3 regions of the Plantactinospora sp. WMMB334 genome follow, and region 2 is predicted to be linked to each of the others. Evidence: riboswitches for the same ligand, from Rfam matches in the RefSeq annotation. Region 2 holds a riboswitch; each other region holds the start of a gene.

Region 1 (8,390 bases), 100 kb from region 2:
AGCCCGACCGGTCGCCAGCGCGGGTTCGACGCCGCCGCCTGCTCCGCCGGGTAGTAGTTGATGTCGATCACCCGGTCCAGGAACACCACCGCGGTACGTACCGTGGCCCGCAGCTTCTCCCAGTCCACGCCGTCCGCGGTGACGTGCGCACCCAGGTTGATCGACCCCAGGTTGCAGACCGCGGTCTCGGCGTCGCTGTTCACCTCGAGGATCTCGGTGCAGAGGTTCGACAGGTGGATGGTGTTGCCCGGCGCCCCGGTCTGGTTGGAGAGCCGGTTCGACGCGTCCTTGAACGTCATCCACCCGTTGCCGGTCTGCGCCAGCGTGCGCATCATCCGCCCGTACAGGTCCCGGGCCTTCACCGTCCGGACGGCCTTCTTCTCCGCCGCCCGGTACGCCTCGTCGAACGCCTCCCCGAACAGGTCGGGCAGCTCCGGCGCGTCGGAGGGGTCGATCAGCGACCACTCGCCGTCCGCCTCCACCCGGCGCATGAACTCGTCCGGGATCCAGTTCGCCAGGTTGAGGTTGTGGGTACGCCTGGCGTCCTCGCCGGTGTTGTCCCGCAGTTCCAGGAACTCCTCGACGTCCGGGTGCCACGGCTCCAGGTAGACGCAGGCGGCGCCCTTGCGCCGGCCACCCTGGTTCACTGCCGCCACCCCGGCGTCGAGCGTCTTCAGGAACGGCACGATCCCGTTCGACCTGCCGTTGGTGCCCCGGATCAACGCGCCGCGACCACGGACCCGCGACCAGGAGATGCCGATCCCGCCGGAGAACTTCGACAGCTTCGCCACCTGGTGGTAGCGCTCGTAGATCGAGTCGAGCTCGTCGCGCGGCGAGTCGACAAGAAAACACGACGACATCTGGGTGTGTCGGGTGCCCGAGTTGAACAGCGTCGGCGAACTCGGCAGGTACGCCAGGCTGGACATCAGGCGGTAGAGGTCGATCGCCTCGCCGGGCGTCTGCGACAGGCCGCAGGCGACCCGCAGCAGCCAGTACTGCGGCGTCTCCACCACCAGCCGCGACTCCGGATGCCGCAACAGATACCGGTCCGCGACCGTACGCAGGCCGAAGTACTCGAACCGCCGATCACCGTCCGGGTCGACGGCGTCGTCGAGCTTGCGGGCGTTGCGGGCCACGAACGCGGCCGTCTCGTCCCCGATCAGCCCCAGCCCGTGGGCGTACCGGATGGACTGGCTGAAGCTCGCCACCCCCTGACCGCGGACCTCCTTGTCCACGTACGCGGCCAGCAGCCGCGCCGCCAGCTTCGAGTACTGCGGCTCCTCGCCGATCAGCTCCGCCGCCGTCTGGATCGACAGCTTGTCCAACTCGGCCGTGGTCGCCCCGTCGTACAACCCGCTGATCGTCTTCGTCGCCACCCGCAGCGGATCCACCTCGTCCAGGTCGGCGACCCACCGCTCCACCGCCCTGACGATCTTGTTGACGTCCACCGGCTCGGTGTCGCCGTTGCGCTTGCGGACCCGCATCACGTGCCGGCGCTGCTCCGGCACCGCCTGGTCCGGCGCAACCTCCTCGCGCGTCGCGGTCATGTCCCCCTCCTCACGCCTGTCCCAAGAGGTCGACGGGTGCGCGGAAGGACGCCGCCGGGCACCGTCGGCACAGCTGCCGAGGCCCGGCTGATGACGTCGGCCGTCCCGCGCGGCCTTCGACCGCCGCACACGTCGCGTGCGGCGCGCTGGCAGGTCTTCGGACTCGCGGGCGTCGTACTCGTGCCTACTGGCCGTCGCTTCCCGGACCCGAGGGTCCAGTGCCGTGTGACGGCGGTCGTTCCCACTCACCGCTGCGGGGCAGCCCCGGATTCGCACCGGGTTCCCTCTTGCCTCGGCTACCGAGGATCGGTAGCCGAACCAGCTGCGAGCAACACCATATATGGGTGCGACCGAACGAGGAAACACCAGATGCTGTGTCGGGCGTGTCGCGGTGGAAGACCACATCGGCCAGGCGGGCCGAGGTCACGGTGGGGAGATCGAGGGCGCCTGATCCAGGGTCTTGCGAACCCGGACTGGGAGGCGAGGCGGTTGCTTGACCCAGCCAACAGACGCAGGGTGGGACGGTAGTCGACCGGGCCTAACGCTCTGCCGCCGCAAGAAATTACGAGTGCATCGACACGATCCGGGGCGCGCGGGTCGACGCACGCCGGGACGACCGAAGCCCAGCAGTGGCCACCGGCGACAGGCCCGGAAGAGGTCGGGCGTGCTCGGGGCTTACGCCCTGTACCCGCCTGCCGCTATCGAAGCCACGAACGCGGTCCAGGTCGTCGCCCCGAACACCAGCACAGGCCCCAAGGGATCCTTGCTGTCGCGTACCGGCACAACGCCGCGAAGGTTCAGCGCCACCTCTACGCACTGGCCGTTGGCGTCGCTGCGGGTGCTCTTGTGCCACACGGCGCGAGACAGATCCATCGCCGCGCCTCCTTCTTCCGGGTCTAAGCCAGATCCCTGGCGATGGCGGCGATCAGGTCGCGGGACTTGCTGGCGCTGAGCGCCGCCGCGTGCAGGTGGGTGTAGGTAAGGGTAACCCGACGCATGTCATCCTCACGTTCCAGATAGGCGTCGCCAGCCTGGCTCACCACGTACGACACCGGGCTGTGGACATCCTCCGGGAACTCCAGCATCGAGAAGGAGCCGACGGTGCCGGGGTGCCAGCCCTCGCTGAACGGCAGCACCTGCAGCTCGACGTTTGGCCGCTTGCTCATCTCGACCAGGTGGCGCAGCTGGGTGCGCATGACCTCAAGCCCGCCGGTGCGGCGATGTAGTTGCTGGGCAGTTGGCCGTACTTGGCCCACCAGCCACGCTGCTTGCCCTGCTGCTGGAGGTCGAAGATGGTGGCGCGGCGCTGTTCGTCGATGATGCCGTAGCGGTCGAGCATGACGATGAGGTCGCCGCGGTTGATGCCGACATCGCCTGCTTCGATCTTGTATATCTTCGACTCGCTGCGGCCGAGCACGCCCGCGGCACCGCGATCCGCACGTGGGACGGATCGTCACCAAGAGTTCATCGGCTGGATATGGTCACGACTCCGCCCTGCGGCCGCGCAGCGTGAACTGCGGATCTGACGTTCCCGGATGGATCTCGGCCGCCAGGGCGGCCATCCGCCCACGGTTAGCATCGAGGCACGGCTGTGCCGCATCTGGCGCGCTACGGGTGAGGGAGGAGCACGGTTGAACGCGCCGTCCTTCAGCGGCCTCGGCCGCTTCCTGGACACCAATCGGCAGACGCTGCTGGCCGTACTCACCGTCCTGGAAGTGCTGATCCTGCTGGTGGTGCTGCTGCGGTGGTTCGACCGCCGGTACGGCCTGCGGGGCACCGGACGGCGCCTCCGGCGCGGCGTCGTCGGCGCGGCGCGGGACCTGGTGGCGCCGATCGTCAACGTCGTCCGCCTTCGGCGCGGCATGCGGGTGGTCAACGAGTGCTTCGCCGGCTCGGGGCCGGTGCCGGCGGCCCGAGCCGGGATCGTGTCGGCACGATCGGCGCTGGCCCACCGGGACGACTTCTGGCCGTACCTGGTGCTGTTGGGCCCGGGAGAACTCGGCGTGCGGCTCGCCGGTGCGGGGCCGGACGTGCCGCTACCGGCGGCGGAATCCTCGTGGCAGGTCACCACGGCGCGCAGCTGGCGGGCCCGCGGGCCGCTGCCACCGGTCCACGGGCCGGCGACCGGCGACCCGCTGCCGGTCGCCGTGGGCGTTCGCGCCAGCACGCTGGTGCTGCTGGATCTCGCCCGCTGCCCCGGCATCGTGTCGGTGCACGGAGCCCCGACGCCGGCGGAGCGGCTGGTGTCCGCGCTGGCCGTCCAGCTCTCGGCCCTGACCGACGGGCACGGCGTGCGGCGTTTGGTCATCGCGGCGGATCCCGGCGACGGTCTGGCGGCGGCCGGCACCGACCGGATGCCGATGGCCGAGGCCCTGACGACCCTCGCGCGGCCGCCTCTCGCCCGGCGTTCGGCAAAGCCGGCCGGACGTACCGTCCTGGTCTGCCGGCGGCCCGATCCGCCGGCGGCGGCGCAGCTCGCCACCCTGGTCGCCGACGATCCCGGGCTGCTGGTCCTGGTCGCCGGTTACCTGCCCGGATCACGCTGGCGGCTACGGGTCGACCTGGCCGGCCGGGTGATCGCGCCGGAACTGCGGATCGACGCGGACTCCGCGCCGCTGGCCCGGTGCCTGCGGCCCGCCCGCCGGGCCGCGCCCACGACCGCACCGGCACCGGCCTGGGCCGAGGAGTACTCTCCGGGATCCGCAGCCCCCGGCGCGGCCTCCTCCGTCCCGGCGGAACCAGCGGGACCAGCGAAACCGGCGGGACCAGCGAAACCGGCGGGACCAGCGGGACCGGGACCAACGATGCCCCGCGACGGCCGGCCGGTCGTCGCGGCGTCGCCCGCCGTGCCGGCCGCGCCACCACCGCGGGGCACACCTGCCCCGCCGGGCACACCTGCCCCGCCCGGCACCAACGACGACCTGATCGAGCAGACGCACGAGCAGCGACGGCCGATGGTCCACTCCGGCGTCGAGCCCGCCGGACGTAACGGAGACCGCTGATGCGCCTGCTGTTGACCGTCGTCTCCGCCGGAACCGACCGGGACGTCGCGCTGGACGTCGGGGTGCGGACGCCGGTCGGTGCGGTCGTCGAGCAGGACGGCGCAGCCGGCGAGTGGTATCTGGACGGGGCACGGCTGGATCCGACCTGGACGGTGAGCCGGGCCGGGCTGGTCGCCGGGGTCCGGCTCGCCGACGGCGGGCCGGCGGCGGCCGGTGGGGTACGGGACCTGCCGGGCGACCTGCGGACCCACTGGCTGGAGGTGCACGGCGTCGGCGGCCCCGGCGCCGGACGGATCTGGCCGGTCGGCCTGGGCTGTCACGACATCGGCTCGGCGCCGGGCTCCGCGATCGACCCGGGCGGCAGCGGGGTGCCCGCGCACGCCGCACGGCTCACCGTCGACGACCAGGGTCGCGCCTGGCTGGCCACCGCTGGTCCGGAGGTACGCCTGGCGGCGCCGCAACCCCCCGCCCGGACCGAGCCGGAGGGTCCACCCGGACACCCGGACCACTCGGACCACTCGGAGCGGTCGCGGCCGGCGGAGCCCGCGGCCGGGCAGGGGCGGGACGGGACGGAGGACGAGGGGGAGGACGAGGCGGAGGACGGGACCGACACCTGGGCGCAACGGCACGACGGAGCCCGCCGTTGGCCGCCCGGGGTGGACCTGGCGGTGGGTGAGAGCCTGCTGCGGCTGGTGCCGCGGCCGGCGCCGGACGCCGCGGTGACGCCGGCCGTGGACGTGCCGATGCTGGACTTCAACCGGCCGCCCCGGATCGTGCCACCGCTGCTCTTCGCCCGGCGCCGGCTGCCCACCCCGCCGGTCAAGCCGACCCGCCGCCCGATCCCGCTGCTGATGATCCTCGCCCCGATGGTGCTGGGCCTGGCCTTCGTCTTCCTCTTCCGCTCGTACTTCTTCCTGCTGATCATGGTGCTCAGCCCGGTGCTGGCCCTGTCGAACTGGTACACCGACCGGCGCAGCGGCCGCAAGCGGTACCGCAGGGATCTCGCCGAATACCGGCGCAAGCGCGCCCGGATGCTGCGGGAGCTGACGGCGGCGGTCGCCGAGGAACGGTCGGCCAGGTGCGAGGCGTCACCCGACCCGGCCACCGTCCTGCACACCGCCGTCGGCCCCGGGCGGCGGCTGTGGGAGCGGCGCCGCCGCGACCCCGACCATCTGGTGCTGCGGGTCGGCACGATGGACCAGCCGTCGCTCATCGAGGTGGAGGACCCGGCCCGCGCCGACCCGGACCGACATCTGCGCTGGACCGTGCCGGACGCGCCGGTCACCGTGGACCTGGTCGACCGCCAGGTGGTCGGCCTGGCCGGCGAGGCGGAGACCACGTACGCGACGGCACGCTGGCTCGTCCTCCAGGCCGCCGCCCTGCACAGCCCGCGCGACCTGCAGATCCGCCTGCTGACCGAGCCGGGCGGGGAGGAGCGGTGGAGCTGGGTGCGGTGGCTGCCGCACGCCCGGCCGCCGGAGGACGGAGTCCCGGCCGGGCGGCCCTACACGCTGGTCGGCAACGACCCGGAGACGGTGGCGAACCGGGTCGGTGAGCTGGTGTCGTTGGTCACCGCCCGGACCAGGGCCCGGGGATCCCAGCTCGGCCAGGTCATGTTCAGCGAACCCGACGTGCTGCTGGTCGTCGACGGGGCGCGCCGGCTGCGCGACGTCTCCGGCATGGTGCAGGTGCTCACCGAGGGGCCGGCGGTACGGGTCTTCGCGATCTGCATCGACGCCGAGGAGCGGCTGCTGCCGGAGGAGTGCACCGCGGTGCTGCGGGCCGACGCGGACGGGCTGACCGTACGGCAGACCGGCGTGCCCGAGGCGACCGGAGTACGTCCGGACCTCGTCACCCCGCGGTGGTGCGACCGGGTCGCCCGGGCCATGGCCCCGCTGCGGGACGTCACCCCGGACGAAACCGCCGGACTGCCCGATCGCAGCCGGCTGCTGGACCTGCTGGCGGCCGACCCGCCGGACGGCGCCGACCTTGCCCGGCGCTGGTCCCGGCAACCCGCGTCCACCAGCTTCGTGATCGGCAGCGGCTTCGACGGAACGGTCACCCTCGACCTGGTCCGGGACGGGCCGCACGCGTTGATCGCGGGCACCACCGGCGCCGGCAAGTCCGAGCTGCTGCAGACGATGGTGGTGTCGCTGGCCGCGGTGAACCGCCCGGACGAGTTGACGTTCGTGCTCGTCGACTACAAGGGCGGCAGCGCGTTCCACAGCTGCGTACGCCTGCCACACACCCTCGGCATGGTCACCGACCTGGACAGTGCCCTCGTGGTCCGGGCGCTGGAGTCGCTCGGCGCGGAGCTGCGCCGCCGTGAGGAGATCCTGGCCGGGGTCGCCGCCAAGGACCTCGTCCAGTACCGGGTGATGCGTGGCCGCGACCCCTCGCTGCCGGCGGTGCCCCGGCTGGTGCTGGTCATCGACGAGTTCGCCACGCTCGCCCGGGAGGTGCCGGACTTCATCCCCGGCCTGGTCAGCATCGCCCAGCGGGGCCGGTCGCTCGGCATCCACCTGATCCTGGCCACCCAGCGCCCCGGCGGCGTGGTGACCACCGACATCCGGGCCAACACCAACCTGCGGATCGCGCTGCGGGTCACCGACCCGACGGAGAGCTCCGACGTGATCGACGTACCGGACGCCGCGATGATCCCGGTGGCCACCCCCGGGCGGGCGCTCGCCCGGCTCGCCCACCGCTCCACAGTGCCCTTCCAGACCGGGTACGTCGGCGCGGTGTACCAGAATGCCGACTCCGACCCGTCCGAGGCACCGCCGACCGCCCCGGTGAACGCCACGGAACTGCCCTGGTCCCGGCTGGGTCGGGCGCTGCCGCCACCTGTGGAGCCGACACACGCCGGCACCGCACCGGACGAGTTGGCCGCCACCGACCTGGACGTGCTGGTGGACGCGATCGACGCCGCCGCCCGCGAGACCGGCGGCGAGCGGCAGCGGAGCCCCTGGCTGCCACCGCTGCCGCCGGTGGTGCTGCTGGACGACCTCACCCCGCCGGAGTCCCGGGCCGGTCCCGGCCTGCCCCCGGTGCCGTACGCGCTCGCCGACCTGCCGGAGCAGCAGAGCCAGCCGGTGCTGACCTGTGACCTCGCCACCCTCGGACACCTCTACGTGCTGGGCGCCTCCCGCACCGGCCGGTCACAGCTGCTGCGTACGCTCGCCGCGTCGCTGGCCCGGTCGCTCTCCTGCGCCGACGTGCACCTCTACGCCGTAGACGCGGCCGGCGGGTCGACGGTGGTGCTGTCGGAGCTTCCGCACTGCGGCGCGGTCGTCCCCCGGGCCGACCTGGAACGCCTGGAACGCCTGGTCGGCCGGCTCCAGGGCGAGCTGGCCCGCCGACACGACCTGCTGGCCCGGCACTCCTGCGCCGGTCTCGACGAGCTGCGGGCGGCGCTGCCGCCGACGGAGCGTCCGGCGCATCTGGTGCTGCTGGTGGACGGCTGGGACTCGCTGGCCGCCGTCCTGGCCGACCACGACGGCGGCCGGCTGCTGGACCAGTTCCTCGGCCTGCTGCGCGAGGGGCCGGCCGCCGGGCTGCACCTGGTGATGTCCTCCGAGCGGTCGCTGTTGACCGGGCGGGTGGCCAACCTGAACGACCACCGGATCATGCTGCGGATGACCGACCGGACCGACTACTCGGCGATCGGCGTCAACCACCGTCGGGTGCCGGAGGTGGTGCCGCCCGGACGCGGCTGGCGCTCGGCGGACCAGGCGGAGATCCAGGTCGCCCTGCTGGACCCGGACCCGTCCGGCCCGGCGCAGGTCGAGGCGATCCGCCGGATCGCGGCCCGGGCCACCGCCCGGGACAGCGGCGTGCCGGC
Region 2 (8,167 bases):
GGCTGTCGCTGCACCGGCCGCCGCACAATCCACCCTCAACCGTGTCGACGCCGCCGCAGGATGGCTCGCCCGCCAGATGGTCGACGGCGAACGGTTCGAAGTCGTCTTCGACGGCGTCGCCTACCCCGACCAGGGACTCACCCTCGACGCGATCTTCGCCTTCGCCGCCGCGAAAGTCGCCGACACGAACGCCAGCAACGCCACCGCCTGGTTGGCGCAACCGGCGGTCACCACCGGCTACATAGGCGACGGCACCGAGGCGTACGCCGGAGCGACCGCCAAACTCGCCCTCGGCGCACAGGTCCGCGGCCTGAATCCGGCAGCGTTCGGCGGTGTCGACCTGATCGCCCGCCTCCACACCCTGATGGCACCAACCGGTAGGTTCACCGACCGGTCCGCCTTCGGCGACTTCAGCAACATGTTCAGCCAGTCCTTCGCGGTGCTGGCACTCGACCGGGCGGGCGGAGCACCCCCGGCGGCGGCGGTGGCCTTCCTGGCCGGCGCCCGCTGCCCCGACGGCGGCTTCCCCCTGCTACTCGCCCAGGCCACCTGCGTCAGCGACGTGGACGCCACCGCACTGGCGATCCAGGCACTCCTCGCCGCCGACCGTCCCCTCGTCGCCCAGGCGGCGGCTCGATGGCTGGTCTCCGTACAGGCCGACGACGGGTCGTTCACCGCGAACGGGGTGGCCAACGCCAACAGCACCGGACTGGCCGCGCAGGCGCTCCGCACCGCCGGCCGGGTCGTGCCGTGGCTGCACGCCCGCCAGTTCCTGAGCAGTCTCCAGCAAACCTGCACCGCGCCCGCGGTGAACCGAGGCGCGATCGCCTACACCGACGGCGGGTACGACGCCACCACCGCGACCCGCGCCACCGCCCAAGCCGTCCCCGGACTGGCGGGCAGCGGCTTCGCCACCCTGTCCGCCGCCGGCTCCCACCCGGCCGCCCCGACCCTGGCGTGTCCGCACCGATGACCACCATGGGAGGTTCACCAGTGCCTATCCCGATCCGCCGCCACATCGCCGCACTGATCGCCATCATCGTCGTCGCGGCCGGGCTGGTCGCCGCCGACCCGACGCCCCGCCCGGCGCACGCCGCCGCGTGCAGCCCCGGCACCGGGGTCACCGTCGTCGTCGACTTCACCGCGTTCGGCCTCGGCGTGCAGACCGCCTGCTACCTCGGCGACCCACCCACCGGCCTGGCCGCCCTGCAAGGCGCCGGCTACACCGTCACCGGCACCCAACGCTGGGGTCTCGCGTTCATCTGCCGCATCAACGGACGACCGACACCGGCCGCCGAACCGTGCGTCAACACACCCCCGGCCAGCGCCTACTGGTCCTACTGGCACGCCCCACCCGGCGGCACCTGGTCCTACAGCACCCTCGGCGCCACCAGCTACAACCCCGCCCAGGGCACCGTCGAAGGCTGGCGATTCGGATCCGGCCAGGCACCCTCGATTTCCCCACCGTGACCTCGGCCCGCCTGGCCGACCGCCGTGCCGGTGGCCGGCCAGGCATGCCACCACCATGCGATGCCTCGGACCAAGACGGGGTGGGAATCCGGCACGACGCTCGGTCGGCGGACGGTCATCGTCGACGGGTTCCTGCCGCTATGGCGGGTCAAGGACCAGGGGACGACCGGGCCACGTGGGGTACCGCCCTGATCGGTCACCGGCCTGCGGCCGACCCGTCCGCGTCGCCGTTGGCGCGCGCCCGACTCCCATGGCGCTGGGGAAGTCGGGCCGCAAATCCTGCACCGTGACACGCCCGACACAGTATCTGGTGTTTCCTCCTTTCGTCGTGCCCATATATGGTGTTGTCCGCAGCTGGTTCGACTGTCAATCCATGGTGGTCGAGGCAAGAGGGAACCCGGTGGGAATCCGGGACTGCCCCGCAGCGGTGAGTGGGAACGACCGCCGTCAACGAAGCACTGGACCCTCGGGTTTGGGAAGCGACGGCCAGTAGGGACGAGTACGACGCCCGCGAGTCCGAAGACCTGCCAGCGCGCCGCACGCGTCGCGTGCGGCGGTCGAAGGCCGCGCGGGACGGCCGACGCCATCAGCCGGACCGCGGCAGGAATGCCGAGGGTGACCGGTGGCGTCCTCCCGTGCGCCCGTCGACCTCTTTGACAGGCGTGAGGAGGGGGACATGACCGCGACGCGAGAGCAGGTTGCACCGGACCAGGCGGTGCCGGAGCAGCGCCGGCATGTGATGCGGGTTTGTAAGCGTAACGGCGATACCGAGCCGGTGGACGTCAACAAGATCGTCAGGGCGGTGGAGCGGTGGGTCGCCGACCTGGACGAGGTGGATCCGCTGCGGGTGGCGACGAAGACGATCAGCGGGTTGTACGACGGGGCGACCACGGCCGAGTTGGACAAGTTGTCGATCCAGACGGCGGCCGAGTTGATCGGCGAGGAGCCGCAGTACTCGAAGCTGGCGGCGCGGCTGCTGGCCGCGTACGTGGACAAGGAGGTCCGCGGTCAGGGGGTGGCGAGCTTCAGCCAGTCGATCCGGTACGCGCACGGTCTGGGGTTGATCGGGGACGAGACGGCCGCGTTCGTGGCCCGCAACGCCCGCAAGCTCGACGACGCTGTCGACCCGGATGGTGATCGGCGGTTCGAGTACTTCGGTCTGCGTACGGTCGCGGACCGGTATCTGTTGCGGCATCCGGAGTCGCGGCTGGTGGTGGAGACGCCGCAGTACTGGCTGCTGCGGGTCGCCTGCGGCCTGTCGCAGACGCCCGGTGAGGCGATCGGCTTCTACCGGCTGATGTCGTCGCTGGCGTACCTGCCGAGTTCGCCGACGCTGTTCAACTCCGGCACCCGGCACACCCAGATGTCGTCGTGTTTCCTGGTCGACTCGCCGCGCGACGAGCTGGATTCGATCTACGAGCGCTACCACCAGGTCGCGAAGCTGTCGAAGTTCTCCGGCGGGATCGGCATCTCCTGGTCGCGGGTCCGTGGTCGCGGCGCGTTGATCCGGGGCACCAACGGCAGGTCGAACGGGATCGTCCCGTTCCTGAAGACGCTCGACGCCGGGGTGGCGGCGGTGAACCAGGGTGGTCGGCGCAAGGGCGCGGCCTGCGTCTACCTGGAGCCGTGGCACCCGGACGTCGAGGAGTTCCTGGAACTGCGGGACAACACCGGCGAGGACGCCAGGCGTACCCACAACCTCAACCTGGCGAACTGGATTCCGGACGAGTTCATGCGCCGGGTGGAGGCGGACGGGGACTGGTCGTTGATCGACCCGTCCGACGCGCCGGAGCTGCCCGACCTGTTCGGGGAGGCGTTCGACGAGGCGTACCGGGCGGCGGAGAAGAAGGCCGTCCGGACGGTGAAGGCCCGGGACCTGTACGGGCGGATGATGCGCACGCTGGCACAGACCGGCAACGGGTGGATGACGTTCAAGGACGCCTCGAACCGGCTCTCCAACCAGACCGGCGCGCCGGGCAACACGATCCACCTGTCCAACCTGTGCACAGAGATCCTGGAGGTGAACAGCGACGCCGAGACGGCGGTGTGCAACCTGGGGTCGGTCAACCTGGGCGCGCACGTCGCCGCGGACGGCGTGGACTGGGAGAGGCTGCGGGAGACGGTCCGCACGGCGGTGGTGTTCCTGGACCGGGTGATCGACATCAACTACTACCCGGCGGAGCAGGCGGCGGCGTCGAACCCCCGCTGGCGACCGGTCGGGCTCGGGCTGATGGGGTTGCAGGACGCGTTCTTCACGCTGCGCCTGCCGTTCGACTCACCGCAGGCGCGAGAGCTGTCGACCCGGGTACAGGAAGAGATCTTCCTGACCGCGCTGGAGACCTCGGCCGGGCTGGCCGAGCGGTTCGGCCCGCATCCGGCGTACGCCGAGACGCGCGCGGCGCGGGGCGAGTTGCACCCGGACCTGTGGGGTGCCGAACTCGCCCAGGTGGAGCGGTGGGCCGCGCTGCGGTCCGCGATCGCCGCGCACGGCCTGCGCAACTCGCTGTTGGTGGCGATCGCGCCGACGGCGACGATCGCGTCGATCGCCGGCTGCTACGAGTGCATCGAGCCGCAGGTCTCCAACCTGTTCAAGCGCGAGACGATGTCCGGGGAGTTCCTCCAGATCAACACCTACCTGGTGCGGGAGCTGAAGTCACGAGGGCTGTGGACCGCCGCGATCCGCGAGCAGATCAAGCGCGCGGAGGGCTCCGTACAGGGCATCACCGACCTTCCCGGCGACGTACGGGAGCTGTTCCGCACGGCGTGGGAGCTGCCGCAGCGGGCCCTGGTCGACCTGGCCGCCGCCCGTGCCCCGTACATCGACCAGTCGCAGTCGTTGAACCTGTTCATGAGCGCGCCGACGATCGGCAAGCTCTCCTCGATGTACCTGTACGCCTGGAAGTCCGGGCTGAAGACCACCTACTACCTGCGGTCGCGTCCCGCGACCCGGATCCAGCAGGCCACCGTCGCCGTCACCCCGGTCGTCAAGCCGGTCGTCGCGGTCAGCGACGACGAGGCGTTGGCCTGTTCCCTGGAAAACCCCGAAAGCTGCGAGGCCTGCCAGTGACCACCACGTCCGAAACCCGCACCACCGCCAGCACCGGCACCAGCTCTGGTGAGCGGCACCTGCTGCTCGACCCGGGCATGGACCTGACGCTGCGCCCGATGCGCTATCCGCAGTTCTTCGACCGGTTCAAGGACGCGATCAAGAACACCTGGACCGTGGAGGAGGTCGACCTGCACTCCGACCTCGCCGACCTGGCCCGGCTCTCCCCGGCGGAGCAGCACCTGGTCTCCCGGCTGGTCGCGTTCTTCGCCACCGGCGACACCATCGTCGCCAACAACCTCGTGCTCAACCTCTACCAGCACGTCAACTCCCCGGAAGGCCGCCTCTATCTCTCCCGGCAACTGTTCGAGGAGGCGGTGCACGTTCAGTTCTACCTGAACCTGCTCGACACCTACGTCCCGGACGAGAAGGAACGGTTCGAGGCGTTCGCGGCCGTGGAGAACATCCCCTCGATTGCCCGCAAGGCCGAATTCTGCTTCAAGTGGATCGACTCGATCTTCGAACTGCGGGAGTTGCGCAGCCGCGAGGACCGTCGGGCGTTCCTGCTCAACCTGATCTGCTTCGCCGCCTGCATCGAGGGACTCTTCTTCTACGGCGCCTTCGCGTACGTCTACTTCCTGCGCTCCCGGGGAGGGGAGTGTCAAGTTAACGGCTGATCTTGGTTTTTGAAATGGTCAGTGGTTGGCCGGGGTGAGCCGGCCCTCGAAGGCGATCTGGAACGCGTTGAGAGGTGCTTTCCAGCGCATGGTCCACCGGCGGCGGCCGTTGCCGGTGGGGTCGAGGCTCATCAGCGCCATGTACACACACTTGAGCGCGGCCTGTTCGTTGGGGAAGTGTCCGCGGGCGCGGACGGCCTTGCGGATGCGGGCGTTGACGGACTCGATCGCGTTGGTGGAGCAGATGACCTTGCGGATCTCGACGTCGAAGGCGAGGAACGGTACGAACTCGGCCCAGGCGTTCTCCCACAGCTTCACGATCGCCGGGTACTTCCGGCCCCAGGCCTCGGCGAACTCCAGGAACCGCTCCGTCGCCGCGTCCTCCGTGGGCGCGGTGTAGACCGGCTTGAGCGCTTTGGCGATCTTCTCCCAGTCCTGTCGGGCCGCGTAGCGGAACGAGTTACGCAGCAGGTGGATCACACAGGTCTGCACGATGGTGCGCGGCCATACCGCCTCGACCGCTTCGGGTAGGCCCTTGAGTCCGTCGCAGACGAGCATGAGCACATCAGCGACGCCGCGGTTCTTCAGCTCGGTGAGCACGTGCAACCAGTGCTTGGCGCCCTCGCCGCCGTCGCCGGCCCACAGGCCGAGGATGTCACGATGTCCGTCGACGGTGACCGCCATCGCCAGGTAGACGGGCCGGTTCGCAACCTTCCCATCCCGGATCTTCACGTTGATCGCATCGATGAACACGACCGGGTAGACCGAGTCGAGGGGCCTGTTCTGCCACTCGGCCATCCCGTCGACGACCTTGTCCGTGATCGTCGAGATCGTCTGCTTCGACACCTCGGCGCCGTACACCTCGGCCAGGTGCGCGGCGATCTCCCCGTGCGTCAGCCCCCGGGCCGACAACGACAACACGAGCTCATCCACCCCGGACAACCTGCGCTGGCGCTTGCGCACAATCTGCGGCTCGAACGTCCCCGCGACGTCCCGCGGAACCCGCACCTCGACCGGACCAACATCGGTCAGCACCGTCTTCGCCCGGGTGCCGTTACGGGAGTTCCCGGTGCCCTTGCCCGCCGGATCATGCTTGTCGTAGCCGACGTGGTCGGTGATCTCGCCCTCCAGAGCGGACTCCAGAACCCGCTTGGTCAGCTGCTGCAGCAGGCCGCCCTCACCGGTCAGCTTCAGCCCCTCACCGCGTGCCCGGTCCACCAGCAGCGCGATCAACTGCTCATCCGTGGCCGCATCCACCGACCCGCCTGCCGGCTCCTGCTCGATGGTGGTCTCGGTCGTCATCTGGCGCATCTCCCTTGATCAGCAGATCCGCCGTTAGTTGTACACACCCGTGCTTCGGTGTCCTGCCTGGTCCCGTTGACCATGACGACGAAGTCGTCCGCGTAGCGGACCAGTCGCCACGAGGGCAGGTCCTTGGCCCGGCGTTGTTCGCGTCGGGAACTGGTGGACAACTCACCGCCGCTGTCCCATGCCCGGTGCAGGTGCTCATCGAGCGCCGACAGGGCGATGTTGGCCAGCAGTGGGGAGAGGATGCCCCCTTGCGGCGTGCCGGTCCAGGTGTCCTCGATCTCGCCGAGTTCCGTCAGGAGCCCGGCCTTCAGGAACGCCTTGACCAGCGCCAGCACCCGTTTGTCCTTGACCCGCTTCCGGACGCGGTCCATCAGCGCCACGTGGTCGATCTCGTCGAAGCACGCGGCGATGTCCGCGTCCAGCACCCACCGGTATCCGTGGCTGCCGTAGAAGTGGATCTCGGCGATCGCGTCCTGGGCCCGCCGTTTGGGCCGGAACCCGTAGGAGACCGGCTTGAAGTCGGCCTCGACGATCGGCTCCAGCACCAGTTTCAACGCGGCCTGGACCACCCGGTCGGCGATGGTGGGAATCCCCAACCGCCGCACCTTTCCCGAACCGCCCGGCTTGGGGATCCGCTTCTCCCGCACCGGTAGCGGCCGGAACACACCCGCCTTGAGACGGACGCGTAGGTCGTCCAGGAACCCGGGAACACCGATCACATCCTCGACCACGGCGGCCGTCAGGCCGTCCACGCCCGCAGTGCCGGCGCCCCGGTTGCCAGCGACCCGTTCGAACGCCACGATCAGCGTCGCCGGGTCGTGCACGAGGTTGAACAGATCGTCGAACCGGCGGCCGGGATCGGCCACCGCCCAACGGTGAAGCTTGGCCTGCATCTCCGATACCCGCCGATGCGGTCCCGTGAGAGCCACCTCGATCGGAGCACCGCCATTCGGCGGCGCGTCTTCCGGCATTGCAGCGTCCTTCCCTTCTCGATACCGCTGCCGCCCTTCCCCATGCGCGCGGGCTCTCCCCGGCTCGGAGTACTACGGCGGCTCCGCCCCACCCGGCCCGTTCAGCGGTCGATGCGCCTATCCCAGGCCTGCGGACTGGCCGCCCGCCGCAGGGACCCCGACCAGGCGGTTCCCGTGTTCACTGCGATTCGCTCGTTGGAGGAGGAGCCCGACTGTGTCCCTGCGGCATCGCCACGGGTACGCCGTAGACCTTCCCCGTGGCCTCCCGGCCGGCTTCGAGATACCGGCCAAGGAGTTCCCCACCCGCCGAGGGTGGGTGCGCACCGCATCCGGCCCAGATCCGCCAGGTTTCGAGCCGGTGTAATCGTTAAGAGACGTAAAGACGCCGGTTCCTCGCGTACTCCTCTCCAACCCGCTCGCCGAACCCGCACCGTCTGGCAGTACCGACACGTCCCGGCTTTGTCAGGGCCGCTCCCACCCTCCCCAGCACCACCCGGGTCAGACTGCCCCCAGCTCCACCCACCTGCTACGACAGGTCAGCGGTGAAGGTCTCTCACCCCCACTCGAACCACAGCGCCTCACGGCGCAACTGGAAGCAGATCCAGGCGTTCCGCGCCGCCGCTAACCTCTTACCGACGGCCACCGCCGCCGGTGCCAGCTCGCGATCGCCTCGGGGTCACGTTCGACCGCCT
Region 3 (12,885 bases), 110 kb from region 2:
GCCTGCCGTTCGACTCCGCCGCGGCCCGGGAGCTGTCGACCCGGGTGCAGGAGGAGATCTTCCTGACCGCGCTGGAGACCTCGGCGGGGCTCGCCGAGCGGTTCGGCCCGCATCCGGCGTACGCCGAGACCCGCGCGGCGCGGGGCGAGCTGCACCCGGACCTGTGGGGTGCCGAACTCGGCCAGGTGGAGCGGTGGGCCGCGCTGCGGTCGACGATCGCCGCGCACGGCCTGCGGAACTCGCTGCTGGTGGCGGTCGCGCCGACCGCGACGATCGCCTCGATCGCCGGCTGCTACGAGTGCATCGAGCCGCAGGTCTCCAACCTCTTCAAGCGCGAGACCATGTCCGGCGAGTTCCTCCAGATCAACACCTACCTGGTGCGGGAGCTGAAGGCGCGCGGGCTGTGGACGGCGGCGATCCGCGAGCAGGTCAAGCGGGCCGAGGGCTCCGTGCAGGGCGTCGTCGACATTCCCGGCGACGTACGGGAACTGTTCCGCACCGCGTGGGAGCTGCCGCAGCGGGCCCTGGTCGACCTGGCCGCCGCCCGTGCCCCGTACATCGACCAGTCGCAGTCGTTGAACCTGTTCATGAGCGCGCCGACCATCGGCAAGCTCTCCTCGATGTACCTCTACGCCTGGAAGTCCGGGCTGAAGACGACCTACTACCTGCGGTCGCGTCCCGCGACCCGGATCCAGCAGGCCACCGTCGCGGTCACCCCGGCGACGAAGCCGATCGTCGCGGTGAGCGACGACGAGGCGCTCGCCTGCTCCCTGGAAAACCCCGAAAGCTGCGAGGCCTGCCAGTGACCACCACTCCCGAAACCCGCACCAGCACCGGCAGCGGCACCGGTGAGCGGCACCTGCTGCTCGACCCCGGCATGGATTTGACCCTTCGGCCGATGCGCTATCCGCAGTTCTTCGACCGGTTCAAGGACGCGATCAAGAACACCTGGACCGTGGAGGAGGTCGACCTGCACTCCGACCTCGCCGACCTGGCCCGGCTCTCCCCGGCGGAGCGGCACCTGGTGTCCCGGCTGGTGGCGTTCTTCGCCACCGGCGACACGATCGTCGCCAACAACCTGGTGCTCAACCTCTACCAGCACGTCAACTCCCCGGAGGGCCGCCTCTATCTCTCCCGGCAGCTGTTCGAGGAGGCCGTACACGTCCAGTTCTACCTGAACCTGCTGGACACGTACGTTCCGGACGAGAAGGAGCGGTTCGAGGCGTTCGCGGCGGTGGAGAACATCCCGTCGATCGCCCGGAAGGCCGAGTTCTGCTTCAGGTGGATCGACTCGATCTTCGAACTGCGGGAGCTGACGACCCGCGAGGACCGGCGGGCGTTCCTGCTCAACCTGATCTGCTTCGCCGCCTGCATCGAGGGACTGTTCTTCTACGGCGCCTTCGCGTACGTGTACTTCCTGCGCTCGCGGGGTGTGCTGCACGGCCTCGCCTCGGGCACCAACTGGGTGTTCCGGGACGAGTCCATGCACATGGCCTTCGCCTTCGACGTGGTCGACACCGTACGCGCCGAAGAGCCGGACCTCTTCGATGCCGAGCTGGAACAGCAGGTCAGGGACATGCTGGCCGAGGCGGTGGAGTGTGAGGTCCAGTTCGCCGCCGACCTGCTCGAACAGGGGGTCTCCGGCATGTCGCCGGCCGACATGCGCGAGTACCTCCAGCACGTCGCCGACCGGCGGCTGGCCATGCTCGGCATCGAGCCGATGTACGGCAGCCGTAACCCCTTCGCGTTCATGGAGTTGCAGGACGTGCAGGAGCTGTCGAACTTCTTCGAGCGGCGGGTGTCGGCCTATCAGGTCGGGGTCACGGGGGCGGTGAGCTTCGACGACGATTTCTGATTCGTACGCCGGGCGGCCTGGCGCCGATCCGACCGCCGGACCCGTACCATGGCGGATGGTGCTGGTTCGCCCCACTCCACAGGGTGGGGCGTCGTAAGAGGGAACCCGGTGCGAGACCGGGACTGCCCCGCAGCGGTGAGTGGGAACGACCGCCGTCAACGAAGCACTGGACCGGAAGAGGTCTGGGAAGCGACGGCCAGTAGGCGACCGTAGAGGTCATGCCCGCGAGTCCGAAGACCTGCCAGCGCTGCGCACACCACCCGGTGTGCGCCGCTGGCGGTCTCTCGGGAGGGCCAGGGCGGAAGCCGGTACCGTGCCGTACCCTGCCTCCCCCTCCCGCGCCCGCCGGACGCTTCGAGGGAAGGACCCTGTTTGATGAGTACCGCATTCGGCCAGAGCACCGTGCTCGGCTATCCGCGCATCGGTGCCAACCGCGAGCTGAAGAAGGCCGTCGAGGCGTACTGGGCCGGCGGCATCGACGCGGAGGCTCTGGAGCAGACCGCCGCCGGGCTCCGGGCCGAGGTCTGGCGGACGCTGGCCAACGCCCGTCTCGACGCCATTCCGTCGAACACCTTCTCCTACTACGATCACGTGCTCGACACCGCCGTCGCGGTCGGCGCGATTCCGGCCCGGTTCGCCCGGCTCGGCCTCTCCGAGCTGGACACCTACTTCGCGATGGCGCGCGGCGTCGACGCCGCGCCGGCGCTGGAGCTGACCAAGTGGTTCGGCACCAACTACCACTACCTGGTGCCGGAGATCGGCCCGGACACCGTCTTCACCGCCAACCCGGCGAAGGCGCTGCGCGAGTTCGCCGAGGCCCGTGACCTGGGGGTCACCACCCGGCCGGTGCTTGTCGGGCCGGCGACGTTCCTGCTGCTGGCCAAGGGCGCCGACCCGTTCGCCCGGCTCGACGACCTGGTCGAGACGTACGCCGGGATCCTCACCGCGCTGGCCGAGGCGGGCGTGGCCTGGGTGCAGTTGGACGAGCCGGGCTACGTCGCCGACCGCGGCCCGGCCGAGATCGACGCGCTGCGCCGCGCCTACACCCGGCTCGGCGCGCTCGAACGGCGGCCCCGGATCTTCGTGGCCACCTATTTCGGCGAGCTCGGCGACGCCCTGCCGGCCCTGCTGGACACCCCGGTCGAGGCGGTCGGCCTGGACCTGGTCGCCGGGCCGGGCAACCTCGAACGGCTCGCTGGCGCCGGCCCGCTGCGCGGCAGGACCATCGTCGCCGGCCTGGTCGACGGGCACAACATCTGGCGTACCGACCTGCGCGGCGCCGTCGCGGCCGGGGCGACCGTCGCCGGGCTGGCCGACCACGTCGCGGTCTCCACCTCCTGCTCGCTGCTGCACGTCCCGGTCGACCTCTCCGTCGAGACCCGGCTCGACCCGGACCTGTACGCCCGGCTCGCGTTCGCCCGGCAGAAGGTGGACGAGGTCGTCCTGCTCGGGCGGGCGCTGCGCGACGGGACCGCCCACCTGCCCGAGCGGCTGCCGCCCGTCCCGGCGGCCTGGCGGCACGACGACGTCCGGGCCCGGCTCGGCGCGCTCGCCCCGGCGGACCGGCAGCGCGGCGACTATCCGGACCGGGCCGCCGCCCAGCAGCGGCGGCTGGGGCTGCCGGAGCTGCCGACCACCACGATCGGGTCGTTCCCGCAGACCGCCGAGCTGCGCAGGGCCCGTGCCGAGCACCGGGCCGGCCGGCTCGACGACGCCGGCTACGTGCAGCGGATGCGCGCCGAGGTCGAGCACGTCGTCCGGCTCCAGGAGCAGCTCGGCCTGGACGTGCTCGTGCACGGCGAACCGGAGCGCAACGACATGGTCCAGTACTTCGGCGAGCAGCTCGACGGGTTCGCCGCCACCAGGTACGGCTGGGTGCAGTCCTACGGCTCCCGCTGCGTACGCCCGCCGGTCATTCACGGCGACGTGGCCCGCAGGGCGCCGATGACGGTCGACTGGTCCACCTATGCCCAGTCGCTGACCAGCAGGCCGGTCAAGGGGATGCTCACCGGACCGGTCACCATCCTGGCCTGGTCGTTCGTCCGTACCGACCAGCCGCTGGCCGACACCGCCGACCAGGTCGCGCTCGCGCTGCGCGACGAGTGCCGCGACCTGGAGGCCGCGGGGATCCGGGTAATCCAGGTCGACGAGCCGGCGCTGCGCGAGACCCTGCCGCTGCGCCGGGCCGACCAGAATGCGTACCTGGACTGGGCGGTCGGCGCGTTCCGGCTGGCCACCAGCGGTGTCGCCGACGACACCCAGATCCACACCCACCTCTGCTACAGCGAGTTCGGCGAGGTGATCAGCGCGATCGACGCCCTCGACGCCGACGTGACAAGCATCGAGGCGTCCCGGTCGAAGATGGAGGTCCTCGACGACCTCGCCGCGATCGGCTACCGCCGGGGCGTCGGCCCCGGGGTGTGGGACATCCACTCGCCGCGGGTCCCGTCGCGCGACGAGGTGGTCGAGGCGCTGCGGCGGGCGGTCGCCGCCGTCCCGGCCCAGCGGCTCTGGGTCAACCCGGACTGCGGCCTGAAGACCCGCGGCTACGCCGAGGCCGAGGCGTCGCTGCGGCACCTGGTCGCCGCCGCCGCCGAGGTCCGCGGAGACTGACAACGCCAGGCCGGGTGGGCTCCCCGCAGGGGCCCGCCCGGCATGACCCGGGAGTGACCGTGAGTGTCGGGTCGACCGCCTTCCGCTCCGTGATCGAGGCGGTCCGCGCCGTCGAGCACGCCAAAGCCCTCTTCGACGCCCCTACGCCGACGTTCAGCCACACTCCGGCGCCAGCAGGATCCGGTCGCGGGATCCGGCGTCGACGAGGTCGTGTGCCTCGGCGGTTCGTTCCAGGGGCAGCGGGGCGCGGATGGGGATGGACAGCGCCCCGTCGTGGGCTGCGGCGGTCAGGTCGGCCGCCGCCTGCTGTTTGGCCTCGGCGGGGAAGTCGTCACTGCCCAGCAGCCGGATGGTGATGTTGTCGAACAGCATGGGCCAGAACGGGAGGCGGGGCTGCTCGTGGCTGGTGGCGTAGGCCGCGATGACCGCCTGGTTCTTCGTCACGGCGGCGTCGAGGTCGATGTTGTCGGAGAATGACACCTCGATGATGCGGTCCACGCCCTGAGGGGCGTGTTCCCGGATCGCGGCGGCCGGGTCGTCGGTGTCGAGGGCGATGACGGGGACTCCGGCGAGTTTGACCTGTGTGGCGTCGTGCTGCCGGCGGACGGTGGCGATGACGGTGGCGCCTGCCCACAGGGCCAGCTGCGCGGCCAGGGAGCCGACGCCGCCGAGTGCTCCGTGCACCAGCACTGTGCTGCCGGTGACCGGTCCGTCGGCGAAGACCGCGCGGTGGGCGGTGATGCCGGGGATGCCGAGGGCGGCGCCGACGTCGTCGCTGACGGTGTCGGGCAGCTCGACGGCGTGGTCGTACGGGACCACCGTGAATTGCGCGGCGGTCCCGTACGGCCGGTACGACTGTGCGCCGAACACCCAGACCCGGCGGCCGAGGCGGTCCGGGGTGACTCCGGTGCCGACGGCGTCGATGACGCCGGCGCCGTCACTGTGCGGGATCACCCGGGGGAAGGGCATCCCGTAGCCGACCCAGTCGGCCCGTTTCTTCGTGTCACCAGGGTTGATGCCGGAACGGGTCAGTCGGACCCGGACCTCGCCGGGGCCCGGGGCCGGGTCGGGCATCTCGCCGACCTGGAGTACGGCGGTCGCCGGGCCCGGGTGCTCGTACCAGACTGCGCGCACGTCGTCTCACTCCCTTTCGTGGGTCACGTCCGCCCGGGGTTGTCACAGACCGATCTGTGCGTAGAAGGACTGGTTGTCCCAGAAGAGGAACTCCTCGTCCATGTAACCCCTGCGGCGGTTCCAGATCCCGATGGTGGCCATGTTGATTGCGTACTTCTTGCCGGTGGGCGGGAGGAAACCGCCGTTGCCGTCGGGCATGGGGCGGGTGAAGGTGCCGCGCATGACCCCGGTGACCGCGGTGAACTCGTTCATGGCGATGCGGATCGGGTGTTCGAGGATCCGGGTGTCGGGCGCCCACACGAACAGCGCTTTCAGGTCGGCGATGTGCTGGTCGATGCCGTCGGTGTAGTGCCCGTCGGGCCAGTGCACCCGGATGTTCGGGGCGTGGCTCTCGCCGAGGCGGCTCCAGTCGGCGTGGGTGAAGACGTCGAAGTCGAGTTCGTCGAAGGTCTTCAGGTGGGCCCGCTCGGCTGGGTCGAGGCCGTGCGGGAACGGCGGGTTGGGCACCGGCGTGGTGGCCGGGTCGGGCAGCGGTGTGGTGCGCAACGCCTGGTGGGCCAGGGCGGGCTCGCCCAGGGCGAAGGCGCTGAGCGCGGTCGCGCCGAGCGCGGCGGCGCTGCTGTCGCGCAGAAGGGTGCGGCGGTCCATCACGGTACTCACTCTCTCGTGGGTTGCGATGTCGACCTCGAGCATCGAGGTTTCTGCAAGAAACCGCAATCCCCTAGATACCGCTGTGAGTGAGGTAACGTTGCCTGGTGGAAACCTGGACTGATCAGCCCGCGGACCTGTATGACGTGTTCGCGCGCATGTGTCCGTCGAGGTCGACACTCGAGCGGGTGACCGGCCGCTGGGGCAGCCTGATCCTGGGTGCGCTGGCGGGCGGGCCGATGCGTTTCAACGAGTTGCGGCGCCGGGTGGACGGCATCAGCCAGAAGATTCTGGCGCAGTCGTTGCAGGCGCTGGAGCGCGACGGTTTCGTCGCACGCAACGAGGTCAGCACTTTTCCGATGCACGTTGAATACTCGCTGACCGGCTCCGGGCGCGCCGTCGCCGAGCACCTGCTGGCCCTGTTCGCCTTCCTGCAGGCCCAGATGCCGGCGGTGCTGCAGGCGCAACGCGACTACGACAACCGGTAACCGCTGAGGCCGGCTAGCCGTCGTTGTTCGATTCGACCAGGACGCGGTGAATTTTTCGTCCGGATCGACGAACACCGGGTCGGGCCTGGGATTTTACGATCGCGATATGACGACGATCACAGACGTCCAGGCGATCCTGGAGGCTCGTGTTCCGGAACTGCTCCGGGGATACCGGATACCGGGCGCGGCCTGGGGGGTCCTGCACGACGGCCGGATCGTCGACGGCGCCGCAGGGCTGCTGAGCACCACCACCGGAGTCGAGGCGACGCCGGACTCGCTCTTCCAGATCGGCTCCATCACCAAGCTCTGGACGAGCACGCTCGTGCTGCAGCTGGCCGACGAGGGCAGCATCGACCTCGACGTGCCGGTCCGCACGTACCTGCCGGAGTTCCGGATCGGCGACGAGGAGGCCGCCGAGGTCGTCACGACCCGGCAGTTGCTGAACCACACGGCGGGCTTCGAGGGCGACATCTTCACCGACACCGGCGTCGGCGACGACTGCCTGGCGAAATACGTCGCCACCCTGCACGACGTGCCGCAGCTCTTCGCGCCCGGCGAGCAGTTCTCCTACAACAACGCGGGATACTGCGTGCTCGGCCGGCTCGTCGAGGTGGTGCGCGGGATCCCGTACGACGACTGCCTGCGCCGGCACCTGATCGGGCCGCTCGGCCTGACCCACACGGCGACCGGGCCGTACGAGGCGATCCTGCACCGGGTCGCGGTCGGCCACCTGGAGCCGGAGCCCGGTGCCGGTCCTCGTCCGGCGCCCGTCTGGGCGCTCGCCCGGTCCAACGCGCCGGCCGGTGCCATGCTCGCGATGCGCCCCCGCGACCTGCTCGGCTTCGCCCGGATGCACCTCGAGGACGGCCGGGCCACGGACGGCACGCGTGTGCTGGCGTCGGGCACCCCGGCCCGGATGCGGCGGCGCGAGGTGGCCCTGCCCGATCTCGGGCTGATGGGCACCTCCTGGGGGCTGGGCTTCGAACGCTTCGACACCCCCGGCGGCGCGCTGGTGGGGCACGACGGCAACACCATCGGGCAGGCCGCCTTCCTCCGCCTGGCCGTCGAGGACGGGCTCGCCGTGGCGCTGATGACCAACGGCGGCGATGCGATGTCGCTCTACCGCGACGTCTTCCGCCTCGTGCTGGGCGAGCTCGGCAGAGTCGCGCTGCCCGACCTGCCGCGACCGCCCGAGAACCCGCAGCCGGTGGACGCGCGGCGGTTCGTCGGGACGTACACCTCGCAGGTGGCCGACCTGACGGTCAGCCAGGACGAGGACGGCCGGATCTGGATCGAGCAGACGCCCAAGGGCGACATCGCCGAACTCGTGGGGCAGGCGTCCCGCAAAGAGCTCGTGCAGTACCGCGGCGACAGCCTCATTCCGCTGGAGCCGGAGCACGGCATCCACGCACCGCACGCGTTCGTCGGCGACGACGGCGCGGGCCGCGCCCGGTTCCTGCACGTCGGCCGGGCCGTCCGCCGGGCGGACGCCACCGCACCGCCCGCCTGAGCCGGGCCCACCACGCCCATCCCCCGTCGAGCCGGCAGGCTGGAAGAGGTTTTCTTTAATGAAACTCATAACTGGTACGAGAATTGTCGGTACCGCCGGGATCTGCGCGTCGCTGGCGCTGGCCGGATGCGGCGGCGGAGGCGGCGGCGGCACGGGACAGCAGTCGCAGGGGCAGGTCGTGGACGGCGGCACCTTCACGATGGCGCTCTCCGCCGACCCGGGCAACCTCGATCCGCAGTCCTCGGCCGCCACGGCACTCTTCACCGTCACCCAGCTCGGGTACGACACGCTGGTCAGCGTCGACTCGAAGAGTGGGGAGATCAGGCCGCAGCTCGCGGAGAAGTGGAGCGCGCGGGGCACCGACGTCACGCTCACCCTGCGCAAGGGCATCACCTGCGCCGACGGCACCCCCATGACGGCGAAGGTGGTCAGCGACAACCTCGGCTACGTCGGCGACCCGGAGAACAAGAGCCCGTTCCTCGGCACCTTCCTGCCGGCCGGCGCCACCGCCAGCGGCGACGATGCCGCCGGCACCGTGACCCTCAAGCTGGCCGCCCCGGCGCCGTTCGTGCTGAACGGGCTGGCGAGCCTGCCGATCGTCTGCCCCGGCGGGATGGCCGACCGTGCGACCCTGGCGAGGGGCACCTCGGGCACCGGGCCGTACACCCTCACGGAGGCCGTGCCCGGCGACCACTACACGTACGCGATCCGCGAGGGTTACGACTGGGGACCGGACGGCGCGACCACCGCCACCCCGGGCATGCCCGACACCGTCGTGATCAAGATCGTGGAAAATCCCGCCACCGCAGCGAACCTGCTGCTCTCCGGCGAGCTGAACGCCGCGCAGGTGACCGGGCCCGACGCCGAGCGGCTGGACAGGGCCGGCCTCTTCGCGGCGCGCACCACCGCGCTGCTCGGCCAGCAGTGGTACAACCAGGCCGAGGGGCACGCCACCGCCGACCCGGCCGTCCGGATGGCCCTCACCCAGGCGCTCGACCTCGCCGAGGTGCGGACCGTGCTCTCCGCCGGCAAGGGCACCCCGCCCACGACGCTCGCCGCGATCGAGCCGGTCGCCTGTCCCGGCGGGCAACTCGGCGACGCGCTGCCGGCCCACGACGCGGCGGCGGCCACCGAGGCGCTCAAGAGGATCGCCGGCAGGCCGCTGGTCTTCGCGTACCCGACCACCGGGGGGAGCGCGGGCACCGCCGCCGCCGAGCTCGCGGTGCAGCAGTGGAAGGCCGCCGGGGTCGAGGTCACGACCAAGCCGCAGAGTGCGGACGTGATGAACCAGACCCTCTTCGGCACCGGTGACTGGGACATCGCCTGGGCACCGGTCAACGTCAACAGCCCGGACCAGCTCGTGCCGTTCCTCTCCGGGCCGACCGTGCCCGACGGCACCAACTTCGCCGGGATCGGCAACAGTGGGTACGACGCGGCCGTGAAGCAGGCCAGCGCGATGGACGGCGTCGCCGGCTGCGCGAGTTGGCTTGCCGCCGAGACCGCGCTGGTGAAGGCGGCCGACGTGGTGCCGTTCGCGAACCAGCAGGTGCCGACGTACGGCGTCAAGGCCCGGTTCGAGACTCCCGGCCAGCTCATTCCGACGAGCATCCGGATGCTCGACCGATGACCACCGACCGGCTCGGCACGCGGCGGATCGGCAGGGTCGCCGCATCCGTCCGGTCGCGGCCGGCGGTGCGGGTGGAGGGGGAGGGACCGGCGGCCGTACCGCCGCCGGTCCTCCGGATCGTCGACAACGCATGGTTCCGCTTCGCGCTGCGCCGGGCCGCCCGGCTCCTGGTCTCGCTCTGGGTACTGGTCACCGCCGCGTTCCTGATGATCCATCTGGTACCCGGGGACCCGGTCCGCTCCGCGCTCGGCCCCACCGCCCCGGCGGCGCTGGTGGCCGAGCGCCGTGCCGCGTTGGGTCTGGACGACCCGCTGCTCACCCAGTACGCCGCGTACCTGAAGGGCCTCTTCACCGGGGACCTCGGGGTCTCGATCCTGACCCGGCTGCCGGTGACCGAGGTCGTCGGTCAGCGCCTGCCGGCCACGCTGACGCTGGCCACGCTCGCCTTCCTCGCCGCGGTCGCGCTCGCCCTGCCGGTCGGGGTGGTGATGGGTGTGCTCACCCGGCGGGGTCGCGGCCGGCGCGCCGAGGTGGCCTTCACCACCGGCAGCGTCGTGCTCGGCGCGATCCCGGACTTCCTCCTCGGCGTGGGTCTGGTGTATCTGCTCGGCGTCACACTGCAATGGTTGCCGGTGGCCGGCAACGCCACCGCCGCCGGATACGTGCTGCCGGTGCTCTCCCTCGCCGTGGGGCCGGCCGCGATCCTCGCCCGCATCCTGCGGGTGGAGATGGTGAGCGTGCTGGACGCCGACTACCTGCGCACGGCGCGTGCCAAACGCCTGCCGGTCCGCTCGCTCTACCTCGGCCACGCCCTGCCCAACGCCGCCACGGCCGCGCTGACCCTCTCGGGCCTCATCCTCGGTTCGATGGTCGCAGGCACCGTTCTGGTCGAGAACGTCTTCGCCTGGCCCGGCCTCGGCACCACGATCGTGCGGTCGATCCTCAGCAAGGACTACCCACTGGTGCAGGCCATCGTGCTGATCTACGGCCTGGGCGTGCTGCTGATCAACACCGCCGTCGACGTCGCGCTCGCGCTGCTCGACCCCCGGTCGATGATCCGGGAGGGTTGAGGTGAACCTCCGCATCGGACACCGCTGGCTCCGCGTGCTGCGTACCCCGACGGGCCGCACCGCGGCCGGGCTGGTCCTGGTGGTCCTGGTGATCGCCGTGGTCGGTCCCGCGCCGTGGAGCGGGCGGGCGAACGCCGTCGACACCGCCGACATCCTCGCCGGTCCGTCGGCCGAGCACTGGGCCGGGACCGACAACCTGGGCCGGGACATCGCCTTCCGGGTGCTCGAGGCGACCCGGCTCTCGGTCGGTCTCGCGCTCGCCGCCACCGCCGTCACGGTGCTGGTGGGGCTCCTGCTCGGCACCGCGCCGTGGCTGCTCGGCCGGCGGGCCGGTCGGCTCGTGTCGGGTGCGGTACAGATCGCGATCGCCTTTCCCGGCCTGCTGCTCGCGCTCTTCTTCGCGGTCATCTTCGGGGTCGGCGCGACCGGGGCGGCGCTCGCCATCGGGCTGGCCGGGGCGCCGATGTTCGCCCGACTGGTGCAGACCCTGGTCGCCGGTGTCGCGGCCCGCGACTTCGTCGCCGCGGCCCGGGTCGCCGGTGTCGGCCGCTTCCGCATCCTGCTGCGCCACCTGCTGCCGAACATCGCCGAGCCGCTCGTGGTGAACGCGACAATCGGTGCCGGCGGCGCACTGCTCGCCTTCGCCGGTCTCTCCTTCCTCGGCCTCGGCGTGCAGTCACCCGAGTACGACTGGGGCCGGCTGCTCTACGACGGCATCGGCGTGCTCTACATCAACCCGGCCGCCGCGATCGCCCCGGCGCTGGCCGTGCTGGTCGCCGGCCTGGCGCTCAACCTGCTCGGCGAGGCGGTGGCCAAGGGCTTCGGGATGGACGCGCTGGTCGGCCTCCCCGTGCCGGCCGGGCCGTCCACCGGCACGGCGACGGAGCGGGCGGCGGCCGGCGACGAGCGTTCCGGTGCCGAGGAGCCGGACGACGAGTCCACCGGCGAGCCGGCCGACGACGTGGTGCTCGACGTCCGGGACCTCACCGTCAGTTTCCCCGGCGCCGGCCGCCCGGTGCGGCCGGTACGAGAGGTGACGTTCACGATCCGCCGGGGCGAGGCGGTCGGCGTGGTCGGCGAGTCCGGCTCCGGCAAGTCGCTCACCGCCCTCGCCGTCTCCCGGCTGACCGACGCGGCCGGCCGGGTCGACGCGGAGCGCCTGCACCTGCTCGGCGCCGACCTGCGGGCACCGGACTCCGCCGTGCAACGCCGCCTGCTCGGCAGCTCGCTCGCGATGGTCTTCCAGGACCCGGCCAGCTCGTTGAATCCGACCCAGCGGATCGGTCGCCAGCTCGCCGAGGTCTCGCGGCACCACCACGGCCGCAACCGCCGCGAGGCGTTCGGCCGGGCGGTGGACCGGCTGCGCGCCGTGCGGATCACCGATCCGGAGCGCCGGGCCCGGCAGTACCCCCACGAGTTCTCCGGCGGGATGCGGCAACGCGCGATGATCGGCATGGGGCTGATGGGCACCCCGGCGCTCATCGTCGCCGACGAGCCGACCACCGCCCTGGACGTCACGGTCCAGCGGCAGGTGCTGGACCTGCTGGCCGCGATCCGGGCCGCCGACGACGTCGCACTGCTGCTGATCAGCCACGACGTCGCGGTGGTCAGCGAGGTCTGCGACCGGGTACTGGTGATGTACGCCGGACGCATCGTCGAGGACCTGCCCACCGAGCGGCTGACCGGGGCGGCGCTGCACCCGTACACCCGGGCGCTGACCGGCGCCGTACCCCGGATGGACTCCCCGCTGGACCGGCCGCTGCCGGTGATCCCCGGACGTCCGGTGGACCCGGCCGAGCTGCCCGGGGGGTGCGCGTACGCGGCCCGGTGCCCGCTGGCCACGCAGCGCTGCCGGGACGAGGACCCACCGCTGCGGCGGCATCCGTCCGGACACCGGGTGGCGTGCTGGCACGCCCGTCCGGCGGCGCCGGACAACGAGC

What was found. A riboswitch is a leader RNA that binds a small molecule or an ion and turns the genes downstream of it on or off. The one in region 2 is predicted to bind cobalamin.
Region 1: another riboswitch for cobalamin. It lies ahead of ACN27G_RS01360 (ribonucleoside-diphosphate reductase subunit alpha); the one in region 2 lies ahead of ACN27G_RS00995 (ribonucleoside-diphosphate reductase subunit alpha).
Region 3: another riboswitch for cobalamin. It lies ahead of metE (5-methyltetrahydropteroyltriglutamate--homocysteine S-methyltransferase); the one in region 2 lies ahead of ACN27G_RS00995 (ribonucleoside-diphosphate reductase subunit alpha).

Annotation. Positions count from the first base shown of each region.
Region 1 covers NZ_JBMHME010000002.1:302,306-310,695, reverse strand. The annotation lists gene ACN27G_RS01360 (ribonucleoside-diphosphate reductase subunit alpha) at 1-1,547, opposite strand, end outside; cobalamin riboswitch at 1,679-1,885, opposite strand; gene ACN27G_RS01355 (DUF397 domain-containing protein) at 2,223-2,420, opposite strand; gene ACN27G_RS01350 (Scr1 family TA system antitoxin-like transcriptional regulator) at 2,444-2,743, opposite strand; gene ACN27G_RS01345 (hypothetical protein) at 2,710-2,964, opposite strand; gene ACN27G_RS01340 (hypothetical protein) at 3,179-4,549, shown strand; gene ACN27G_RS01335 (FtsK/SpoIIIE domain-containing protein) at 4,549-8,390, shown strand, end outside.
Region 2 covers NZ_JBMHME010000002.1:200,429-208,595, forward strand. The annotation lists gene ACN27G_RS00985 (peptidase) at 1-973, shown strand, start outside; gene ACN27G_RS00990 (hypothetical protein) at 1,027-1,470, shown strand; cobalamin riboswitch at 1,809-2,016, shown strand; gene ACN27G_RS00995 (ribonucleoside-diphosphate reductase subunit alpha) at 2,147-4,537, shown strand; partial or broken gene ACN27G_RS01000 (ribonucleotide-diphosphate reductase subunit beta) at 4,534-5,169, shown strand; gene ACN27G_RS01005 (IS256 family transposase) at 5,212-6,495, opposite strand; gene ACN27G_RS01010 (reverse transcriptase domain-containing protein) at 6,492-7,370, opposite strand; gene ACN27G_RS01015 (winged helix-turn-helix domain-containing protein) at 8,097-8,167, opposite strand, start outside.
Region 3 covers NZ_JBMHME010000002.1:310,734-323,618, forward strand. The annotation lists gene ACN27G_RS01360 (ribonucleoside-diphosphate reductase subunit alpha) at 1-806, shown strand, start outside; gene ACN27G_RS01365 (ribonucleotide-diphosphate reductase subunit beta) at 803-1,855, shown strand; cobalamin riboswitch at 1,901-2,115, shown strand; gene metE (5-methyltetrahydropteroyltriglutamate--homocysteine S-methyltransferase) at 2,231-4,468, shown strand; gene ACN27G_RS01375 (NADPH:quinone reductase) at 4,622-5,602, opposite strand; gene ACN27G_RS01380 (ester cyclase) at 5,645-6,262, opposite strand; gene ACN27G_RS01385 (winged helix-turn-helix transcriptional regulator) at 6,358-6,738, shown strand; gene ACN27G_RS01390 (serine hydrolase domain-containing protein) at 6,845-8,248, shown strand; gene ACN27G_RS01395 (ABC transporter substrate-binding protein) at 8,307-9,875, shown strand; gene ACN27G_RS01400 (ABC transporter permease) at 9,872-10,945, shown strand; gene ACN27G_RS01405 (dipeptide/oligopeptide/nickel ABC transporter permease/ATP-binding protein) at 10,947-12,885, shown strand, end outside.